DNA from 3 places in the Streptomyces sp. NPDC002845 genome. Region 2 is predicted to be linked to each of the others. Evidence: riboswitches for the same ligand, from Rfam matches in the RefSeq annotation. Region 2 holds a riboswitch; each other region holds the start of a gene.
What was found. A riboswitch is a leader RNA that binds a small molecule or an ion and turns the genes downstream of it on or off. The one in region 2 is predicted to bind cobalamin.

Region 1 (7,244 bases), on a different contig from region 2:
TCGAGGACCTCATTCGCGAGTACCTGTCCCCCGAGCACCGGGACAACCCCGGCCTCGGATGCCCCTCCGCCGCCCTTCTCGACGAGATCGGCCGCTGCGAGGACGGGACCAGGCAGGCCTACAGCGACGGCGCGCGGGCCGTCCTGGAGGAGATCTCCGCCCGCCTGACACCCGAGGACCCGCGGTCCGCTCAGGCAAAGGCCATCGGCCTGTTCACCATGCTGGTGGGGACGATGCAGCTGTCCCGCGCCCTGTCCGATCAGAAGCGCGCCAATGAGGTCCTTGAGCTGGGGATCGAGAACGCTCTCGCCTTCATGGGGTGAGGCGGAAGGCGAGGTCGCGTCAGTGAACGGGTGCCTCGAGCCGCTCACCCAAAGGGCGCCACGACCCTGAGGCACCACCCTCGGCCCAGACTACGACCGCACCGCACACCTTTTACCGCTCGAGGAACTTGAGAGCCGTCTCCACGAACTGCCCGTGGAACTGGAAGATGCCGCCATGGCCGGCGTCGGGGTAGAGGACCAACTCGCCGTTCGGCACTCGCCGCGCCAGGTCGACCGAGTTCTGGGTCGGAACCATCCAAGGGGGTGCGGGTGTGTCACATCGCGGGGCTGGAGTGCCCATACTCCACGCCCAGCAGGGCGAAGGCGTTGTGGATGCCCTGTTCGAGCAGTTCGTCGGCAAGCTGCCGGTCGGTGAGGGCTCGGGAGAGCTGGAGTGTCCCGGCCATCATGGCGTAGGCGCCGAGCGCCTTGGTGCGGACCGAGAGGGGATCGTCGGGTGCCAGGCGGGCGGCGATGCCGTCGATGACCATCAGTACGCCGTCGGTGTAAGCCTGCTTGGTCGGGTCTGTGCAGCGCCGGATTTCGTCGAGCAGGGCGGCGGAGGGGCAGCCGTCGTCGGAGCTGTCGCGATGCCGGGCGGACAGGTACCAGCGCACGATCTGCTCAAGTCCTGCGCGACCGGGTGCCGCCTGCGCGACGATGGTCGCGTTCTGCGCCTGCAATTGGTCGGCGACCGCGGTGGCCACAAGGTCGTCTTTCGACGTGAAATGGGCGTAGAAGGCGCCGTTGGTCAGCCCCGCGTCCGTCATGAGGGTTGAGATGCCCGAGCCGTCGATGCCGTCCCGTTTGAACCGACGTCCGGCCGCCTCGATGATCCGCTGCCGGGTCGCCTGCTTGTGCTCTTTCCCGTAGCGCACCGCGCGCTCCTTTGCTCGTCGGAGGGGCTGCTTGCTCTTGGCGGGCGCCCTCGCCATATTGTATTTCGATCGTACTTCAATGGATTCAAGGCCCCAGTGGCTACCCGTTCGGCGGTGAGGCGCCGTGCTGGGTGGCGCTGCCCCCCCCCTCGCTCGGGGGTGTTCATTGCGCGTCGTGGAGTGCGGTCGACTGCGAGGGCTCGCTGGCGATCCATCGTCTCCGTGCACAGTATTGTGAATGTAATTCAATGACCCTCGATCAGCGCCGCCTCAGTGCTCGGCGAGGCGGATGCCGGGTGATCAGAACGAGCCGGCCGACATGGGTCGGCACCCGCCACTGTGCGACCTGGTCGACAGCACCGGTGCAGCGCATCGGGCGCCGGCGAAGAGAACTCCGTCCTTGAAACCCGCTACAGAAGGACCTGCACATGAACACACCGCGGAATTCACCGTCCTCCTCGCCCTCGTCGTCGTACCAGAACGCGCTGACCCGCTCCGTGTCCGTCCGCGGCGAGGACTTCGCCTACCGGGAACTCGGCCCTGAGGACGGCGTACCGCTGATCCTCCTGATTCACCTGGCCGGGGTCCTGGACAACTGGGACCCACGCGTCGTCGACGGACTCGCCGCACGACGCCGGGTCATCGCCTTCGACAACCGCGGGGTGGGCGGATCGAGCGGCTCCACGCCGGACACGATCGAGGCGATGGCCCGCGACGCGGTGCTGTTCATCCGAGCCCTCGGGTTCGACCAGGTCGATCTGCTCGGCCTGTCGATGGGCGGCTTCATCGCACAGGTCATCGCGGAACAAGAACCTCACCTCATCCGCAAGGTCATCCTGGCGGGCACAGGCCCCGCCGGTGGCCCCGGCATCGACAAGGTCCCGGCGCTCACCCTCCAGGCCACGCTCAAGGGCGCCCTGACCCGCCAGGATCCCAAGCTCTCCCTCTTCTTCACCGAAACCGAGGGCGGTCGGCGGGCGGGACGGGCCTTGCTGGAACGGCTGAAGGAGCGCACGCACCACCGCGACAAGGACATCTCATTGCCGGCGTTCCGAGCCCAGCTGAAGGCCATCAGACAATGGGGCCGTCAGGCGCCGTCGGACCTGTCGGAGATTCGCCAACCGGTGCTCGTGGCAAACGGCGAGAACGACCGCATGGTGCCCAGCCACAACACACTCGACCTGGCCGCCCGCCTGCCCAGGAGCGAACTCGTGCCCCTCTACCCGGATGCCGGACACGGGGGGATCTTCCAGTACCACGATGAATTCGTGGCAAGGGCACTCGAGTTCCTTGGGTCCTGAGCCCGAGCCAAGCCGCGCTGCCCGCACCTTCACGCTCGCACAACGCCCTCGGAAACGTCAGCTCGGCCGTCACCGTTCGCCGGCCCTGGCCGTGGAAGGCGGCCCCCCCTGCTCAGCCGTGCCTGAGTGCACGACAAGGCACGGCCGCCTTCGCCCACACGTGCTGTCCGGCCAGCAGGCGGGAGAGCGCAGCGGATCCGGGGTAGGACAGAGACAAGGCCGCCGGCAGCCCCCGGTGATCGACAACCACCGCGCCGGGCCAGCCGAGCAGCCAGGGTTCCAGCTCCTCCCACTGGCGTTGCTGTGCCTGGACTTCCAAGTGGAGTCCAGGGGCGGCGAGTTCGTGCACCACTCGCTGCCAGAGCCGATCTTCCAGCGGGGGCACCGGGCCGCTGATCAGGTTGAGGCGGATCCCGCACGCACCCGTCTCCAGGAGCCGGTCGAGCTCTTCCCCCCGACGTCCGGGGTCTATGACGGCCACGCCGCGGAGGGGGCCCCGGCACCTTGCCGAGGGCCTGGAGCAGGTAGGAGTTGTCCGTGCCGAGGCATGTTCACGGGAAGCGCCCACGGCATCGCCGTCGTCGCCGTGCTCCCCGAGACCCTCGCACAGGAAACTCGATACCCCGCACTCCCCACGGACGAAGCTACCGCCCCGCCGGTCACCTCCGCTCACTGAACCACTCCGTCCGAGGCGGCTGGAATGAGGTCGATCCACGAAAGACCACCGAGATCGAGCCGACTGCGGGCGCGTGTCACGGCGACGTAGGCGAGGCGGGCGTCCGTTTCACTCACGGGTTCTGGGATCGGGCGACCACGGTCGTCGTGTTGATCGCTGTCCGGGGGCGGGGGGAAGTCATCGGCGATCTTGACCGTGGGCCATTCCCGGCCTTTGGCCTTGTGGGCCGTGGAGACCGTGACGTCGGCCTTGTCCTCGTCGGTCAGTGCGTGGACCGCGGTGATGATGGCCTCGGGTCCGTGCTGGTCGACAAGTTCTACGAAAGGCTGCAGATCGCGGCCGGCCGGATCGTGATCCGCGTACTCCTGCAGCTCACCCCAGGAGGCAAAAAGAACGAGTTCTGGGTGGGCGGTGCGACGGCCGTCTTTGAGGTCCCGTGCAGCCAGCGCCAGCGCGACGAGCGTATGCCCTCCCCGCGTCAGCGCGACGCGGTGGCCGGCGGCCAGCAGTCGCATGACCTCGGTCATGGCCCCGATGTTGGTGCGGCACAGCACCGCGTCCGGGGAGGCGACGAGACCGACCTTCGTCGGGATCGCCTCGGTGCCTGTCAGTCGGATGGGCGCGTCGGTGAACGCGAGCCACCGGTTGGCTTGTTCGGCAAGGAGGGGGCCGAAGCGGAAGGATCGAGTCAGGGTGAGGTGGGTGGCTTCGAAGCCTGTCATGATGTCCCGGGCTCCGCGCCAGCCGTAGATCGCCTGTGCGGAGTCGCCGACCATGACCAGCTGGGTGTGGGCACGTTGAGCGGCGAAGACCTGTTCCAGGACGGGGTTGGTGTCCTGTGCTTCGTCGAGGAAGAGGAAGCTCGGGTGTTCCAGGGGCCCGTTCGGTGGTGCGGGATCGTACGGCAGTTTGGTGCGGAGAGTCCCCGGGGCAGTGGAGATCGGGACCGGCCCCGGTTGGCCGCCGCCTTCCCGCGCGTGGGCAGCCGGGGTGCGTTCGCTCGGCGGACCGGTCCGGGTTGCCCCGGCGAGGCCGCCACGTGCACCGAGCGACCGTCAGCCGGATGGTTCGGCGGCCCGCCCGGCGGTTGAGGTCGGCGTCATCGGTCAGGTTGAGGCGGGAGGGGGCCGTTCAGTGGGACCAGGGCTGCCTGGTCGCCCGACGGGGCAGGTCCGTCGGGCGAAGAGCGCGGTCGGCGCGTCGGTCGAGGTCGGCAACCAGGGCCGTCCGGTCGGCCGAGGCCGAGTGGGCGTGGGTCTCGCCCGCCCGGCTGACCGCGCCTCACCACGCAGACCCGCGCGCCGGACGGAGGAGCTTGCCCTCGTCGAGGGCGGCCGGCTCACGCGGGGTCAGTGGAGGCGCCCGTCTCCCCGAGCGGCCGTCCTGCCCGTACGTTCCAGCGGGCGGCCCGGCCGCTGAGTTCCGTGGCGGTCAGCGGGGGTACGTCGACGCGCCAGAAGGCGGACTCCGGCGCGCCCAGCACGCGTACCAGCACGGCCCGTACGACCTCGGGCTCGACCACGGCGACGGTGCGGCCGCCGACCTGGGCGGCCGTGTCGAGCCAGCGTGCGACCCGGTCGCACAGCGCGCGGACCGACTCGCCGCCGTGCGGGGCGGAGTCGGGTTCGGACAGCCACCGGACCATCGCCTCCGGCTCCCTGCCGCTGACCTCCGCCAGGTCCGCGCCGCGCCAGCGGCCGACGTCCAGACCGGCGAGTGAGGGCACCGAAACGGCGTCGAGCCCGAGCGCGTCGGCCGTCTCGCGGCAGCGCACGCTGGGGGAGACCCACGCCCGGTCGGCGGCCGGGACCGTGCCCGCGGCCGCGTGGGCCGACCGAAGGCCGGCGGCGTCCAGCGGGCACCCGTCGTCGAAACGGGCCTCGCGGAGGGCCTTGTTCAGTGCGGGTGAGATCAACATCACTCGGCTCGTCATCCGCCCACTCTCGTACTCGACTCGTCCTCGGCTCGTACTCAACACCCTTGCCCTGTCCGGGACATGACCATAAGGCGACCTGGAAACGGCCGCGTGACCAGGTCACCGGCGCACGGTGCGCCGCCCATGCGCCCTTGGCCGGAACCCCGCTTCGCGGTACGTTCGCGTCGATATCGATGACGGTCGACGGAAGCCGGTGGGAATCCGGCACGGTCGCGCCACTGTAAGCCCAGCCCGTACCGCGCCCGCCAGGGGCGACAGGGGCTGAGCAAGTCAGACCCGTGGCCGTCGTCCTGTGCACCACCGAGACGGGACGCGAGTTCCCCAGGAGGTCCTGCCATGGCGCAGTCCGCCGTCGCATCGTCGGCCGCAACCCCCACCGCCGTACCGGCAAAGCTGCCGGTCGGCGCGATCGTCCCCTGGGCGGTCTTCTTCGGCATCCTGATGCTGGTCCTGCTCTACTTCGTCGGCGCCGAACAGGGCGCCACCTCGCTGCTGTCCGGGGAGGGCGTCCACGAGTGGGTGCACGACGCCCGCCACCTGCTCGGCTTCCCCTGCCACTGACGGCGACGAGGAACCGTAACCGCGCATGAACTCCACAACGGTCAGAAACCTCCTGGTCCGCGGCATGCTCGCGGGCCTCGCCGCAGGCCTTCTCGCCCTGGTCGTCGCCTACTTCCTGGGCGAGCCGCGGGTCGACGAGGCCATCGCCTTCGAGGAGGCCCACGCCCATGAGCACGGCGGCGAGGAACCCTTCAGCCGCACCCTGCAGTCCACCACCGGTCTGAGCACCGGCGTCCTGGTCTACGGCGTCGCGTTCGGCGGCATCGCCGCTCTCGCGTACTGCTTCGCGCTCGGCCGGATCGGCCTCTTCGGGCCGCGCGCGAGCGCGCTGCTCCTGGCGGTGGCGGGGCTGGTCGCGGTCTATGTCGTCCCCTTCCTCAAGTACCCGCCCAACCCGCCCGCCGTCGGCAGCCCCGACGCCCTCGACCAGCGCACCGTGCTGTACTTCCTGATGATCGTGCTCGGCGTGCTCCTGGCCGTCGGCACCGTGATCCTGGGCAAGCGCCTCGCGCCCCGCCTGGGCAACTGGAACGCCACCGTCGCCGCGGGCGCCTTCTTCGTCCTCGCCGTAGGCCTGGCGTATGCCTTCCTGCCGTCCTACGACGAGGCCCCCGAGGGCTTCCCCGCCACGCTGCTCTGGCAGTACAGGCTGTCCGCCCTCGCGATCCAGGTGACCCTCTGGACCGCGTACGGCCTGGTCTTCGGGCACCTGGCGGAACGGCTCCTGGCTCCGCGCCCGGCAGCCGCCCGGGAGAAGGGAAGCGCCGCACAGGCAACTCCCGCCACTCGCTGAGCGATCGACCACATGGCTAAGGCTCCCCGGACTTCCGGGGAGCCTTAGCCATGTGTCCCGCACGTGTTCCCAATTTCTGGAACACGTTCTACGGTGTGCGCCGTCAGGTCCGGCCGTGGGGAGCCAGGAGGCGCCGTGCATCTCGAATACACGCCCGAGCAGCAGCGGCTGCGCACCGAACTGCGCGCCTACTTCGCCGAGTTGGTCCCGGCGGGCGCCCACACGCGGCACGCCGGACCGGCCGCGCAGAAGCGGTTCTACCGCGACACGATCCGCCGCCTCGGCACGGACGGCTGGCTGGGCGTGGGCTGGCCGAAGGAGTACGGCGGGCGCGGACTGACCGCCATGGAACAGTTCATCTTCTTCGACGAGGCCGCCCAGGCCGGCGTCCCGCTGCCGCTGATGGCGCTCAACACGGTCGGCCCGACGATCATGCGGTACGGCACCGAGGAGCAGAAGGCGTCGTTCCTGCCGAAGATCCTCTCCGGCGAGATCGACTTCGCGATCGGCTACAGCGAGCCCGACGCGGGCACGGACCTGGCCTCGCTGAAGACGCGGGCGGTCAGGGAGGGCGACGAGTACGTCATCAACGGGCAGAAGATCTGGACGACCAACGGCGACACGGCGGACTGGGTCTGGCTGGCCGTCCGCACCGACCCGGACGCCCCGCCCCACAAAGGCATCACCATGCTGCTGGTCCCGACCTCCGACCCCGGCTACTCCTGCACCCTCATCAACACCCTCGCGGGCCACGACACGACGGCCAGCTACTACGA
Region 2 (7,244 bases):
CTATTGCGGCGCGTGCATGTCAGCCGATTGGGCTACTGCCCTGCTTCGTAAGTGACGTACGTCCTGTGGGGTGGTTCACGAGTGCACCACGGCTTTCGTGACGGTCGGCGTACGACGTCTCACCCGGCGGGCGCGTCGAACGTGACCGGCGTCTCGAAAGCCGCCCGGCGCGTGGCCCGGCGCAGGGCCTTGAGGACGGCCGGGCCGAGAGCGAGCGTCAGGGCGACGGTGACGGCGGCCCGGCCCAGGTCCCAGCCGAGGGAGGTGGCCAGGCAGTACGCGAGGAAGCGGGCCAGGTTGGTGCCGAGGGCGCCGTCCGGGTCGTACGCGACACTCGACGCCGGCTCGGGGAGGAAGGGCCAGCCCGCGAGGTTCATGACGGTGCCGTACGCGAAGGCCGCGAGGAAGCCGTACGCCGAGAGCAGGAGCAGTTCCGCGCGGCCCCGCAGGCGGTCCGGGCCCGGCAGCAGGCCCGCGCCCAGCGCGAACCAGCCCATCGCCAGCATCTGGAACGGCATCCAGGGGCCGACCCCGCCCGTCAGCAGCGCGGACGCGAACATCGTGACCGCGCCGAGAACGAAGCCGAAGCCGGGGCCGAGGACCCGTCCGCTCAGCACCATCAGGAAGAACATCGGCTCGATTCCGGCCGTCCCCGCCCCGATCGGGCGCAGCGCCGCCCCCGTCGCGGCCAGCACCCCGAGCATGGCGACCGCCTTCGGGCCGAGACCGGACTCGGAGATCGTCGCCGCCACCACGCCGACCAGGAGCACGAGCAGGCCCGCGAAGAGCCAGGGGGCGTCCTGGGCGTGGGCGGTTATCTGTGCGGACGGGGCGGCGAAGAGGGGCCAGGCGAAGGCGGCGATGCCTATGGCGCTGACCAGGGCGAGGGCGGCGACCGAGCGTGGGCCCAGGCGGATGGCGCGGGCCTGGGGCGTGTTCACGGCCGCTCCCCCGAGGGCGCGTCCGGGAGTGCGTCACGTACCTGGGTGACCGTCAGCCACTCCTGCGGGGCCAGGATCTTGGTGACCTGGGGCGCGAAGGACGGGGACGCGACGACCACGTCGGCCGTCGGGCCGTCGGCCACGACCTCGCCGTCCGCGAGGATGACGACCCGGTCGGCCAGTTCGGCGGCGAGCTCGACGTCATGGGTGGCCAGCAGGATGGAGTGGCCCTCGGCGGCGAGTGCCCGCAGGACCGTGACCAGGCGGGACTTGGCCGCGTAGTCGAGCCCTCGGGTCGGTTCGTCGAGGAGGAGCAGCGGCGGGCGGGCCGTCAGGACGACCGCGAGGGCGAGGGCCAGGCGCTGGCCTTCCGAGAGGTCCCTCGGGTGTGTGTCGTCCGCGATACCGGGGAGCAGGTCCGACACCAGGGTCCGGCAAGTGCCGGGTGCGGCGCCGGCGTCGCCGTCGGCCGCCGCGCACTCGGCGGCCACTGTGTCGGCGTACAGGAGGTCACGGGGTTCCTGCGGTACGAGGCCCACGCGGCGGACCAGGTCCCGGGGCGCCGTGCGGTGGGGGACCGAGCCGCCTACGCGGACCTTGCCGGACGTCGGTTCTACCAGGCCGACCAGGGCGCTGAGCAGGGTGGACTTTCCGGCGCCGTTGCGGCCCATGAGGGCGATGGTCTCGCCGGGGGCGGTGGTGAGGGTGATGTCGTGGAGGGCTCGGGTCCGGCCTCGGCGGACGGTGAGGGATTCGACCAGCGCTGTGGGGAGGGGTGTTGGGGGCTCGGGGGTGCGTCGCTTGCGGAGGAAGCCCGAGCGCCGGGGAGGGATGGGGGCGGTAGGTGGTGTGGTGGGTGCGGACGGCTCGTTCGGTGTGCTCGGTGTGCTCGGTGTGCTCGGCGGGTTCGGTGTGTTCGGCGGGTTCGGCGGGGTCGTCCTCAGCCGCTCCCTCAGATCCCCCGCCCTGCGGCGCGCGTCCCGCACCGTCAGCGGCAGCGGTGACCAGCCCGCCAGCCGGCCCAGGTCGACCACCGGCGGGTACACCGGGGACACGGCCATCACCTCCGACGGTGTGCCCAGGACCAGAGGGGCGCCGGGGGAGGGGAGAAGGGCGACCTGGTCGGCGTACTGGATGACGCGTTCCAGGCGGTGTTCGGCCATCAGGACCGTCGTACCGAGGTCGTGGACGAGGCGTTGCAGTACGGCGAGGACCTCCTCGGCGGCCGCCGGGTCCAGGGCGGAGGTGGGCTCGTCGAGGACCAGGACCCCGGGGTGCGGGGTGAGGACGGAGCCGATGGCGACGCGCTGTTGCTGGCCGCCGGAGAGGGTGGCGATCGGGCGGTCGCGGAGGTCGGTCAGGCCCAGCAGGTCGAGGGTCTCCTCGACGCGGCGGCGCATGACGTCGGGGGCTGTGCCCAACGACTCCATGCCGTACGCGAGTTCGTCCTCGACCGTGTCCGTCACGAAGTGGGAGAGCGGGTCCTGGCCCACCGTGCCCACCACGTCGGCGAGTTCGCGCGGCTTGTGCGTGCGCGTGTCCCGGCCCGCCACCGTCACCCGGCCGCGCAGGGTGCCGCCCGTGAAGTGCGGCACCAGACCGCTCACCGCGCTCAGCACCGTCGACTTCCCGGCCCCCGACGGGCCGACCAGCAGCACGAGTTCACCCTCCGGGACCTCGAAGTCCAGGCCCTGGACGGTGGGTTGAGCCGCTCCGTCGTACGTCACGGAGACATCCTCGAAGCGGATCACGCGGATTCCTTGGTCTGTTTCGGGGGAGTGGGGACGACGAATGCCGGCAGCAGGCCGAGCAGGATCGCCGCCGCGGGCCACAGGGGGAGGGCTGGAGGAACGAGGGGTACGACTCCGGGGTGCAGCGCCGAGGGGGCGTAGGCGCCGTAGACGATGAGCGACGCCCCGGCCGACGCACCGGACGCCGACACCAGCCATGCCCGTAGGCCCCACACGTCCGGCCGGTACCGGGTGCGCGGTGACCGGCGGCCGCCCAGCCGGAGACCCGCGAGGGCGGCGGCGAGGCCGGTGAGGAGGACGGGCAGGCCGTAGGTGCCGCCCTCGGCGGTCAGGACGCCGTACGTTCCCGCGCAGACGCCGAGCAGGCCGCCGAGGGTGAGCGCGGTGGTCGTACGGCGGACGGCGGGCGGGACCTCGGCGGTACGGCCGTACCCGCGCGCGTCCATCGCCGCCGCGAGGGCCACCGAACGCTCCAACGCCCCTTCCAGGACCGGGAGTCCGATCTGCGCCAGGCCGCGCAGACCGGAGTCCGGACGGCCGCGGAGTCGTCGTGCCGCTCGCAGGCGCTGTACGTCCGCGATGAGGTTCGGGGCGAACGTCATGGCGACCACGACGGCTACGCCCGCCTCGTACAGGGCGCCCGGCAGCGACTTGAGGAGCCGGGCCGGGTTCGCGAGGGCGTTCGCGGCGCCCACGCAGATGAGGAGGGTGGCGAGTTTCAGGCCGTCGTACAGGGCGAAGGCCAGTCCCTCCGCCGTGACGCGGCCGCCGACGCGGATGCCCTGGGCCCAGTGGGGGAGGGGGAGTTCGGGGAGGGTGACGACGACGTGGGTGCCCGGGATGGGGGAGCCGAGGACCGTGGCGAAGGCGAGGCGGATGAGGAGGACGGCGAGGGCGAGTTTGACGAAGGCGGTGTAGGAGCGGGACCAGGGGGCGTCCGTGCGGTGGGTGGCCACGACGTAACCCGCCACGCCTATGAGGAGGGCGAGCAGGAGGGGGTTGGTGGTGCGGGAGGCGGCGGTGGCGAGGCCGAGGGCCCAGAGCCACCAGGCACCGGGGTGGAGGCTCTGCTGCCGCTGGACCTCGGCTGCTTCGGCCACCGGCGCCACGCGCACCGTGGCTGGATGCCGGCCTTTCGCGCCGCTCCTCATACTCAGAGCCTGTGTCATATCCCCGGCCGGGCGCCCGCCGCCTGGCACGCACTCCCCCACTGCCTTAAGGGCGTGGGGGGGGGACCCCCAGCCGCGTTGCCGAAACGCCCACGTGGCTCCTCCCTCACGCTCGAACCGGCTTCGCTCGGCTCGCGCGGGGGCACCCCCATCGAGGACCTTCCGGCGCCTTGCGATCGCACGCTCCCCCACTCTCGGCTGCGCTCGCGCGGGAAACCCCATGACGACGTGCGCTGATCCGACCGGGGATAGGACACAGGCTCTCACCTCGCGCGGCGCCGCGCCTGCCATACGGCCGCCGCACCCAGCAGGGCCACGGCACCCGCGCCCACGAACAGGCCGACGGACGGCCCCTGTTCGCCGGAGCCGGAGCCGGAGCCGGAGCCGGAGTCGCCGTCTCTGCCACCGTCGCCGCTGCTGTTGCTGTCGCTCTCCGAGATCTGCTCGCCGCACCCCTTCTCCGGGTAGCCCGCGATGGCGCAGAGCAGGGCGTTGGCGTCGTAGCGCAGGGGCCCCGCGACGGCGGCGAGGGCGTCGGCGGTGGTCGCGTCCTCGGGTACGCGGGCGCAGGCCGTGCGCGGGGACGGGGGCGTCTCGCCGGACGGGGCGTCGGCGGCCGTACCGAAGTCGATGACCAGGGCCACCCGCTTGGTGTCCGCCCGCGCGGGCGTCGTCGCGCAGACGGTGTCGAAGTCGGCCGTACCGCGCGGCCGGGCCGCGTCGGCGGAGTCCTCGCTGACGGCGAAGCGGAAGCCCTGGACGTCGCCGTCGGCGGGGCGGGTCGTCGACGGGCCCTGGGTGGCGTACGTCCATGCCGAGCCGTCGCGCTCCCAGAAGGACCAGTAGCGGTAGCCGGCGGCCTGGGCCTGGCCCGAGCTCCCGAGGACGGCCAGGAGAACGGACGAAACGGACGACAGGACCAGGATGGACGTACGCCGCCGGTTCACGGCTGCCGCTTCTTGTTGCGGCCGCTGATCAGGAAACCGACACCGATGCCGCCGACCAGACCGACGCCGATGACCCACCACACGCTGACGCCGGAGTCCTCGTCCTCCCCGGCCTGCGGCTCAGTGGGTACGGCGGAGTGGTCGGACACGTCGGACGCCGGGCCGGTGGCGTCGAGCTGCTCCACGAGGTCGGCACCGCCGAAGTCGCGCGGGTCGGTGCCGGTGGCGTGGGCGGCGAGGATGAGCTGGGCGTACGCGGCGGGGCCGGACTGCGCTGCCCAGGGGCCCGCGTTCTTCTCCAGCCAGGCGAGGGGCTTGTCGGTGCTGCCCTCCTGGCCGGCGGCGGCGAGGGCGACGACCGCGTCGACGGTGTTGCCGTAGTCGGGCTGCTCCTTGTCGCCGGGGTCCTTGAGGTGGCCGTCCTCGGCGAGGGCCTTGGCCAGATACACGGCGCCGTTGTGGGCCGCGTCCTCGGAGGAGAAGGCGTCGCCGCCGACGCACTCGGCTGCCGTACGGGCCTCACCGGCCTCCGCCACGAAACCCTTGCCGAGGCTGCCGAGCACCGCGGCCGCCGTGGCATCGGCGTTCGCGGTCAACGTGCCGTTCTTGTCGGGCTGGTAGGCGAAGGCACCGCCGCCGTCGTCGCCGCAGGGGACGGAGAAGGCGCGCAGTGTCTCGTACGGGGAGTAGTCGCCCTTCCTCTGCTCCTCGGGCTCGTCGCCGGAGGCCACGAAGGCGCCGATCACGACGGATGTGGAGTTCGCGTCGCTCGGGTCACCCGGTGTGTAACCCCAGCCGCCGTTCTTGTTCTGTACGTCCTTCAGCCAGCGCGCTGCCTGGCCGACCTCGCCGTCGTGCCCGCCGAGCGCGGCGAGGGCCTGGACGGCGGCAGCGGTGCTGTTGGTGTCGACCGGCGTCTTGGCGTCGCACTTGGCAGTGGCGTCGGCCCGGTAGGCCGCGAACGCCCCGCTCGCGCACTGCTGCCCGACCAGCCAGTCCACCGCCTCGGCGGCGGGCTTCACACCCGCGGTGTCCAGCGCGAGCAGGGTGAGCGACTGCCGCCACACCCCGTCGTACGTCGGGTCGGTGGAGCCGTACAGCCCCGTGGGGATCGCCTGGGAGGGGGAGGGCGAGGCATCCTCGGCCCAGGCGGACGTGGCGGCCGACGTGTCGGCTCCGGCGGACGTGGCGGCCCGGGCGGCCGGTGCGGAACCGACGCCGATCGCGCCGATCGCGGTGATGACGGCCACCGCGGCGAGTGCGGCCATTCCGGCCGGTACCGCGGTGCTGCGGCGAACATTCATGATCGGCGGCTGCCTTTCCCCTGTTGTCCGGTTCCCTGCGCGGAACCGGGCAGCACGGCACAGCCGGGCGGCTCGGCTCCGTATGCCTCGACGGTGCCCGTCCCCGACGGGCAGCCGGTGACGCGAGCCGGTCACGATCCGTACGGGGCAGTCCGGCTCGCCGGCCTGGCGGACGGCTCACGGTTGCGGGTCAGCGCCGGATTTGCACCGGCTTCCCCCCGTACGGGTGATGACGACCTGGCCACTGTACCGGCCCGTAGGGAAACGGAAACGGCTGAGGGCCACCTGTGGGTGGCGGCGGGTTCCGGCTCACGCCGATGACGGGGATCGCGCCGATGATGGGGATCGCGCCGATGACGGGGATCATGCCTGACGGGGATCACGCCACCGCCGCACCACCTGAGTCGCTTACACCACCGTCCAAGCCGCTTACACCGCCACGTACGCCACCGGCTCGCTCCCCGTCACCGCCTCCGCCCGCCCCAGCTTCACCAGTCGCCGGAGATGGGCCTCGGCCTCCGAGACGGCGATGTTCCTCGATCCGTAGGGGATCTGGTCCCAGGGGCGGTTCCACTGCATGCGTACGGCGAGCTGCCAGGGGGTGAGGGGCTCGGCGAGGAGTGTCAGCAGGCCGGTGAGGCGGTCCTCGTGGTGGGTGAGCAGCTCCCCTACGCGGGCGGTCGCGTCGGTGAACGCGTGCTGGTGGGCGGGGAGTACCTCGGCGGGGCCGAGTCGGCCGATGCGCTCCAGTGAGTCGAGATAGTCGCCGAGGGGGTCGGTGACGGTCGCGTCGTCCGGGTCTTCGTACAGGCCGATGTGCGGGGTGATCTCGGGGAGCAGGTGGTCGCCGGAGAACAGGCGTCCGTGGCCGGGGAGTCGGGAGGGGTGGTCCTCCTCCAGGTGGAGGCAGACGTGGCCGGGGGTGTGGCCCGGGGTCCAGATCGCGCGGAGGCGGCGGCCCGGGATGTCGAGGAGTTCGCCGGGGACGATCTCGCGGTCGGGCAGGGCGGGGGAGAGGCCGGGCAAGGCGGGGCGGTGGGCGGAGCGCAGGGGCGCCACGTGCTCCTCGGGGGCGCCGGCGGCGGTGAGCTTGTCCGCCATGTACGCGAACCAGCGCCCCGGGCGGGTCCGG
Region 3 (7,244 bases), on a different contig from region 2:
GCCGTCACCCCGCCCCCGACCGGCGCCGGCTCCGAGGACCTCGCAGCCGCCATCCCGGCCCCCGCGGCTTCCGCCGACGCTCCGGCGAACCCGTCCCCCGTGGCCTGACCCGCTAAGGAATCACCACCATGCACATCGACTGGGAAGCCCTCGGCTCCGTCTTCGGCGTCAGCCTCGTGGTCACCGTGGCCCTCGTCGGCCTCTTCACCCTGGGGATCGTCGGCCTCTCCAAGCGGGAGGAGGCGTCAACCCGGGGCGGCTCAGTGGCGCTGGCGACGACAGGGGCGTACGCGTGCTTTGCGCTGTGTGCGGCGGCCGTGGCGTACGGAATTTTTCTGATCGTGGCCTGAGACCGGAAATCTCGCTGATCTCCTGAGGCCCCACTCACAACTTCAGAATCAATCCCCGTAGGCACTTTGTGATGCTTACGGGGGTTTTATTTGTTTTCATAACGTCACTGCGACCTCATCGCAACGACACATGTCATACTGACGACGGCTAGCCGCTGACGGCCAACTAACCTAATCTAATGGGAAGTTACTGTTCGCCAGTGGCGGCCTGACGAGTCAAGGACGACATGTGGCAGGGAGCACCATGGCCAGGGACATCGATCCGAGCCTGAATCGACGCAGGCTCCGAATCGAGCTGCGCAAGGCCCGTGAACAGACTGGACTGACCCAGCGGGACGCCGCGAAACGCCTGGAATGGTCACTTTCCAAATTGATCAGGATCGAGGCGGGAACGGTCAGCCTCGGCGTCACGGACCTACGGGCGCTGCTCCAGATCTACGAGGTCACGGACGCCGGTCTGGTCACGGAGCTGGAGGAGGCGGCCCGGGGCTCCAAGGGCCAGTCCTGGTGGGCGCCGTACAGCGAGCTGGTCTCCCCCGCGTACGCCCAGTACCTGGGCTACGAAGGCGCCGCGAGCACCATCCGTATGTACAACCCGATCGTCCTCCCCGGTCTCCTGCAGACCGAGGACTACGCCACCGCACTGCTCTCGGCCCGGGCGCCCGAGTCCCGGATGCGCCAGCAGGTGGAGCTGCGCAGCACGCGACAGGAGCGGTTCTTCGACGGCGAGAGCGGCCCCGAGGTGAACATCGTTCTGGACGAGGCGTCCGTCCGGCGTGAGATCGGCGGCGCGGCGGTGATGCGACGCCAGCTGGACCACATCAAGACCATGGCGGAACACCCCCGCATGACCATCCAGCTGCTGCCCTTCTCCGCCGGGGCGCACTACGCCACCGCTACGTCGTTCATCCTGCTCGGGTTCAAGGACGAGGACGACCTGCTGTACATGGAGGGCCCCACAGGGGGCCTGTCGAACCGTGACGACCTGGGCCTCACTGCGCGCTACCAGGAGTGCTTCGAGGACATCAGCGCCATCGCGTACCGCGACGAGCAGTTGATCGAGACGCTCGACGCGATCAGGGAGAGTCTGGACAACAGCTGACCCCGGGACGAGTGGCCCGGGCGGAGAACGGGGGGAGGCCTCATGGCGGTCTTCGGATTACGAGCGTGGTGGCGGGAAATACGCACGGCCCCCACCGTTCCGACGGGCGAACCACCGGCAGTGCCTCCCGAGACGACGGACCAGGACGAGCCCGCCGCGCTCAACGACCACGCCCTCAAGGCGCACGCCATACAGCGGCCCGAGTGGGCGGAGGCCCTCATCGAGGTCGAGAGCGCCCGGGTGGCCGGGGAGATACGCCTGCTGTCGGTCCGGCTGCTGCTGGGCACGACATGCGGCAGCGTCCTGCTGTTCGGCGTCTCCGTGGCCGCCCGGGTCGCCCCCGGCGTTCCCTTCGGGGCCGCGACCCCGCTCACCACGGCGGTGATCGGTGCGGTCGGCGCGGCCCTCGTCACCGCGATCGGCACGGTGCTGGGCAGGGCGCTGCGCCACCGCTCCGGAGGTACGCAGACCACCACCGTCAGTGGTGCTGTGACCTCCGGGGCTGAACCCCCGACAGAGCCCGGTTCAGAACCCGGAGCCGCTCGGTGACGGGGGTGAGCCCCCACCACACGCCGGCGCCGACGGCGATCAGCACGGTCACCACCAGCCAGACGAGACCGCGCGCCGCCCCTCCCGGCACCAGGAGCGCCGCCAGGGCACCCGCCCCGACGGAGAGCACTCCCACCACCGAACAGAAGAGCGCCAGCGGAGCGGCTGCCGCAACCCACGTCCCTCGCGCGCCGGTTTTCCCCGTGTGCGCCGAAGCTGTTTCCCTGGCCCGATCTCCCATGTGCCTACCTCCCGCCCCCCGGGCGGATCGTCACGAGCCGCCCGCTCCCGGGTTCACAAGCTCCGCCAGAAAACCACACCACGACGCCTGGCGGAAGACGAGCACCGTGTCCTTGCTCCGGTTCGAGTCACGTATCAGCACGAGCCCCTCCTCAGCGGCCACTTCCACACATTCGCCCTGGTCACCGGAGTGACTGCTCCTGACCCACACTCGCCCCGAAGACTCCCTGCCGACCACACCGAACTCCTTCGTCCCACAAGTCAGCGCACCGGCCCGGCGTCCTCACCGTGACGTCCCCAAGCGCCGCGTCCAGCCACCGCCCGGGCGTACCCGAGGCTGCGGAGGCTCGGCCACACCAGGTTCGTCTCCCCGCCACGAATCACCCAATGCCGCTCGCCGGCGCTTTCAGTGTTCGTACTGCCGTTCCCTCCAGTCTTCCCAGCTTCCGGGCCGGGAAAGAGCACAGAAACCGCCGATTCGGCCGGCTGACGACATTTCAGCGGTGTGGGCCTCAGCACAGCACAGCGCCGCAGGTCAACGGCAAGTTGACGGGTCTTCCAACCCCGTGGTGGACTGCCGGGGCCAGTACGGCGGCAGGAGAGGAAGCCGGTGTGAATCCGGCGCGGTCCCGCCACTGTCACCGGGGTGCCGAGCCCCGGGAGCCAGGAACTCTCGCCGCCGGTCTCGTCGAACCAGGGCGCGGACACCCTGAGTGAGGACATAACGCCATGAGCGGCTGCCCGTTGAGGCTCCCGAACAGTACGAGGCTCCGTAGCGGTACGAGGCTCCGTACACCCGGTACGCGACGCGGTACGCGCGACCTTCCCGCCGTAGCGATCGGCTGAAGTCATGCGTGCCGATCGCGTTTTCGCGTACGGCGCCGCCGCCGGACTTCTCGGTGACCTTCTCCTGGGCGACCCCCGCCGCGGGCATCCGGTCGCCGCGTTCGGGCGGGCCGCGGGCGCCGTGGAGCGGGTGCTGTGGCGGGACCACCGCGGGTGGGGCGCGCTGCACACCGCCGTGTGCGCCGGTGGGGTCGTGGCGCTCGGGGCCGTCGCCGCTGCCGTCGTACGTCCGTCCCGTACCGCTTCCGTCGCGCTGACCGCCGCCGCCACCTGGGCGGTTGTCGGGGGGACTTCGCTCGGGCGAGAGGCTCGGGCCATTGGGCAGGCACTGGAAGCCGGAGACGTCGAAGGCGCCCGGGCGCGGCTGCCGCACCTGTGCGGGCGGGACCCGCAGGCGCTCGACGCCGACGGGATCGCCCGGGCCGTCGTGGAGTCCGTCGCCGAGAACACGTCGGACGCGGTGGTGGGGGCCCTGGTGTGGGGGGCCGTGGGCGGAGTGCCCGGGCTTCTCGGGTTCCGGGCCGTCAACACCCTGGACGCCATGGTCGGGCACAAGTCGGCCCGCTACAGGCGGTACGGGTGGGCCTCCGCCCGGCTCGACGACGTGGCCGGGTGGCCGGGGGCCCGGCTGACCGCCGCGCTCGCCGCCGTGGCCGGAAGCCAGCCACGCGGGGCCGTACGTGCCTGGCGTGCCGACGCCGCCGCGCACCCGAGCCCCAACGCCGGGCCCGTGGAGGCCTCGTACGCCGGGGCGCTCGGCGTGCGGCTGGGCGGGACGCTCTCGTACGGGGGGCGTGTCGAGCACCGGCCGGTACTCAACGGCGAGGGGCGCGCCGTGGCCGTGGGGGACATCGAGCGGACCGTACGGCTCTCACGGCGCGTGGGGTGGCTCGCGCTCGGCGTGTGCGCCGGGGCGCGACCGCTCAACCGCACCGCCGCGCGACTGCTCAGGACGCCACTGCTCAGGACGCGACTGCTCAGGAGAGGACGGACGTCATGAGCGGCGGACTGCTCGTCGCAGGCACCACCTCCGACGCCGGGAAGAGCGTCGTCACCGCCGGGATCTGCCGGTGGCTGGTGCGGCAGGGGGTCAAGGTCGCGCCCTTCAAGGCGCAGAACATGTCCCTCAATTCGTTCGTGACACGCGAGGGCGCCGAGATCGGTCGGGCGCAGGCCATGCAGGCCCAGGCGTGCCGTGTCGAACCGACCGCGCTGATGAACCCCGTGCTGCTCAAGCCGGGAAGCGACCGGACCAGTCAGGTCGTACTCATGGGCAAGCCGGTGGGGGAACTCAGTGCGCGCGGCTACCACGGCGGGCGCCAGGAGAAGCTCCTCGGAACCGTGCTGGAGTGCCTCGCCGAGTTGCGGGGCACGTATGACGCGGTGATCTGTGAGGGGGCCGGCAGTCCTGCCGAGATCAATCTGCGGCGGACCGACATCGTCAACATGGGCATCGCCCGGAACGCCCGGCTTCCTGTGCTCGTGGTGGGTGACATCGATCGCGGGGGCGTCTTCGCCTCGTTCTTCGGCACGGTCGCCCTGCTGTCGCCCGAGGACCAGGAACTCGTCGCCGGGTTCCTCGTCAACAAGTTCCGGGGGGACGTTTCCCTGCTGGAGCCGGGGCTCCACATGCTGCACGGCCTCACCGGACGGCGTACGTACGGCGTCCTCCCCTTCCGGCACGGGCTCGGCATCGACGAAGAGGACGGGCTCCGGGTCTCTTTGCGGGGGACCGTGCGGGAGTCCGTCGTCGCTCCGCCCGTCGGCGAGGACGTACTGCGCGTCGCCGTCTGCGCCATCCCCCTCATGTCCAACTTCACCGACGTCGACGCGCTGGCCGCCGAACCGGGCGTCGTGGTGCGGTTCGTGGACCGGCCGGAGGAACTGGCCGACGCGGACCTCGCCGTCGTCCCCGGCACCCGGGGGACGGTGAAGGCGTTGGAGTGGCTGCGCGAGCGCGGGCTCGCCGACGCTCTGGAGCGGCGTGCCGCCGAGGGGCGGCCCGTGCTGGGCATCTGCGGCGGCTACCAGATCCTCGGCGAGCACATCGAGGACGAGGTCGAGTCGCGGGCAGGTCATGTCGACGGGCTCGGCGTCCTCCCCGTACGGGTGCGGTTCGCGCGGGAGAAGACGCTCACGCGACCCGTCGGCGAGGCGCTCGGCGAGCACGTCGAGGGGTACGAGATCCACCACGGGGTCGCCGAAGTCGCAGGCGGGGACACGTTCATCTCTGATGACGATGGACACAGCCTGGACGGCTGCCGGGTCGGTGCGGTCTGGGGGACGCACTGGCACGGCTCGCTGGAGTCGGACGGCTTCCGGCGGGCCTTTCTGCGCGAGGTGGCCGCCGCCGCGGGGCGCCGCTTCGTACCGGCCGCCGACACGTCGTTCGCCGCGCTGCGCGAGGAGCAGCTCGACCGGCTCGGCGACCTGATCGAGGAACACGCGAACACGGACGCGCTCTGGCGGCTCATCGAGTCGGGCGTGCCGTCAGGACTGCCTTTCATTCCACCGGGAGCGCCCGCATGAGCACAGTGTTGTTGTTGTCGACCGCCGACACGGATCTGCTGGCGGCCAGGGCCTCCGAGGCGGCGTACCGGATCGGCAATCCGACCCGCGTCGATGTCGCCGAGGAACTGCCGGGGCTGATCGAGGGCGCGGACATCGCCGTCGTACGACTCCTCGGCGGCAAACGGGCCTGGGAGGACGGGCTGGCCGCGCTCAAGGCCTCCGGCATCCCGACCGTGCTGCTCGGCGGCGAGGCCGTGCCGGACGCGGAGTTGATGGCCGAGTCGTCCGTGCCCGCCGGGGTCGTGGCGGAGGCGCTGCGGTACCTCGTCGAGGGCGGACCGGCCAACCTCACCGAGCTGGCCCGGTTCCTGTCCGACACCGTGCTGCTCACGGGCGAGGGTTTCGTCGAGCCGCAGAAGATGCCGGAGTACGGGGTGCACGGTGAGCGTGCCTTCGTCGAAGGCCGGCCGACCGTGGGCGTGCTCTTCTACCGCGCCCACGAGCTGAGCGGCAACACCGCCTTCGTGGACACCCTGTGCGACGCGATCGAGGCACGGGGCGCCAATGCCCTTCCGGTGTACTGCGGTTCGCTGCGGGGAGCGGACGCCGAGTTGTATCAGCTGCTGTCGAAGGCCGACGCCCTGGTCGCCACCGTCCTCGCCGCCGGCGGCACGCACGCCTCGCAGGCGTCGGCGGGCGGCGACGAGGAGGCCTGGGACATCGGGGCACTCGCCGATCTCGACATCCCTGTCCTGCAAGGACTGTGCCTCACATCCTCGCGGACCGCCTGGGACGAGTCGGACGCGGCCCTCTCCCCCATGGACGCGGCGATGCAGGTCGCCATCCCCGAGTTCGACGGGCGGCTGATCACCGTCCCCTTCTCCTTCAAGGAGCAGGGTCCGGACGACGTTCCGGTGTACGTCGCCGATCCGGAGCGTGCCGCACGGGTGGCCGGGATCGCCGTACGGCACGCCCGGTTGAAGCACAAGCCGAACGCGGAGAAGCGGCTCGCGCTCGTCTTCACCGCGTACCCGACGAAGCACTCGCGCGTCGGCAACGCGGTGGGCCTCGACACGCCCGCTTCGGCGGTGCGGGTGCTGGACGCGCTGCGGGACGCGGGCTACGGGGTCACCGAATACCCCTCCGGCGGCGACGAGTTGATCCACCGGCTCATCAACGCCGGCGGCCACGACGTCGAGTGGCTGACGGAGGAGCAGTTGGCCTCCGCGCCTGCGCGGGTGCCGCTCGCGGACTACCGGGCCTGGTTCGACAAGCTCGACAGCGGCTTGCGGGACGCGATGCTTCAGGCGTGGGGAGAGCCGCCGGGCTCGTTGTACGTCGACGGGGAGGACATCGTCCTGGCGTCCCTCCAGTTCGGGAACGTCGTGGTCATGATCCAGCCGCCGCGCGGATTCGGCGAGAACCCGATCGCGATCTACCACGACCCGGACATGCCGCCGTCGCACCACTACATGGCGGCCTACAGGTGGCTGGAAAACTCGTTCGGCGCGGACGCCGTCGTCCACATGGGCAAGCACGGCACGATGGAGTGGCTGCCGGGCAAGGGGCTGGGGCTCAGCGGCGATTGCGCGCCGGACGCCGTCCTCGGTGACCTGCCGCTGATCTATCCCTTCATCGTCAACGAC

Region 1: another riboswitch for cobalamin. It lies ahead of ACWD3C_RS10025 (CbtB domain-containing protein); the one in region 2 lies ahead of ACWD3C_RS20450 (prenyltransferase/squalene oxidase repeat-containing protein).
Region 3: another riboswitch for cobalamin. It lies ahead of ACWD3C_RS07700 (cobalamin biosynthesis protein); the one in region 2 lies ahead of ACWD3C_RS20450 (prenyltransferase/squalene oxidase repeat-containing protein).

The regions. Positions count from the first base shown of each region.
Region 1 covers NZ_JBSFUU010000011.1:8,469-15,712, forward strand. The annotation lists gene ACWD3C_RS09990 (TetR/AcrR family transcriptional regulator) at 1-323, shown strand, start outside; gene ACWD3C_RS09995 (alpha/beta fold hydrolase) at 436-579, opposite strand; gene ACWD3C_RS10000 (TetR family transcriptional regulator) at 599-1,201, opposite strand; gene ACWD3C_RS10005 (alpha/beta fold hydrolase) at 1,630-2,502, shown strand; gene ACWD3C_RS10010 (amidohydrolase family protein) at 2,615-3,217, opposite strand; partial or broken gene ACWD3C_RS10015 (UvrD-helicase domain-containing protein) at 3,172-4,038, opposite strand; gene ACWD3C_RS10020 (histidine phosphatase family protein) at 4,518-5,111, opposite strand; cobalamin riboswitch at 5,275-5,415, shown strand; gene ACWD3C_RS10025 (CbtB domain-containing protein) at 5,451-5,675, shown strand; gene ACWD3C_RS10030 (CbtA family protein) at 5,701-6,468, shown strand; gene ACWD3C_RS10035 (acyl-CoA dehydrogenase family protein) at 6,604-7,244, shown strand, end outside.
Region 2 covers NZ_JBSFUU010000026.1:54,325-61,568, forward strand. The annotation lists gene ACWD3C_RS20430 (ECF transporter S component) at 120-941, opposite strand; gene ACWD3C_RS20435 (ABC transporter ATP-binding protein) at 938-2,692, opposite strand; gene ACWD3C_RS20440 (energy-coupling factor transporter transmembrane component T) at 2,689-3,843, opposite strand; gene ACWD3C_RS20445 (SCO2322 family protein) at 4,125-4,808, opposite strand; gene ACWD3C_RS20450 (prenyltransferase/squalene oxidase repeat-containing protein) at 4,805-6,112, opposite strand; cobalamin riboswitch at 6,242-6,384, opposite strand; gene ACWD3C_RS20455 (MBL fold metallo-hydrolase) at 6,542-7,244, opposite strand, start outside.
Region 3 covers NZ_JBSFUU010000008.1:28,905-36,148, forward strand. The annotation lists gene ACWD3C_RS07675 (anion permease) at 1-108, shown strand, start outside; gene ACWD3C_RS07680 (hypothetical protein) at 129-350, shown strand; gene ACWD3C_RS07685 (helix-turn-helix domain-containing protein) at 595-1,452, shown strand; gene ACWD3C_RS07690 (hypothetical protein) at 1,573-2,001, shown strand; gene ACWD3C_RS07695 (DUF397 domain-containing protein) at 2,273-2,479, opposite strand; cobalamin riboswitch at 2,795-2,933, shown strand; gene ACWD3C_RS07700 (cobalamin biosynthesis protein) at 3,092-4,087, shown strand; gene ACWD3C_RS07705 (cobyric acid synthase) at 4,084-5,616, shown strand; gene cobN (cobaltochelatase subunit CobN) at 5,613-7,244, shown strand, end outside.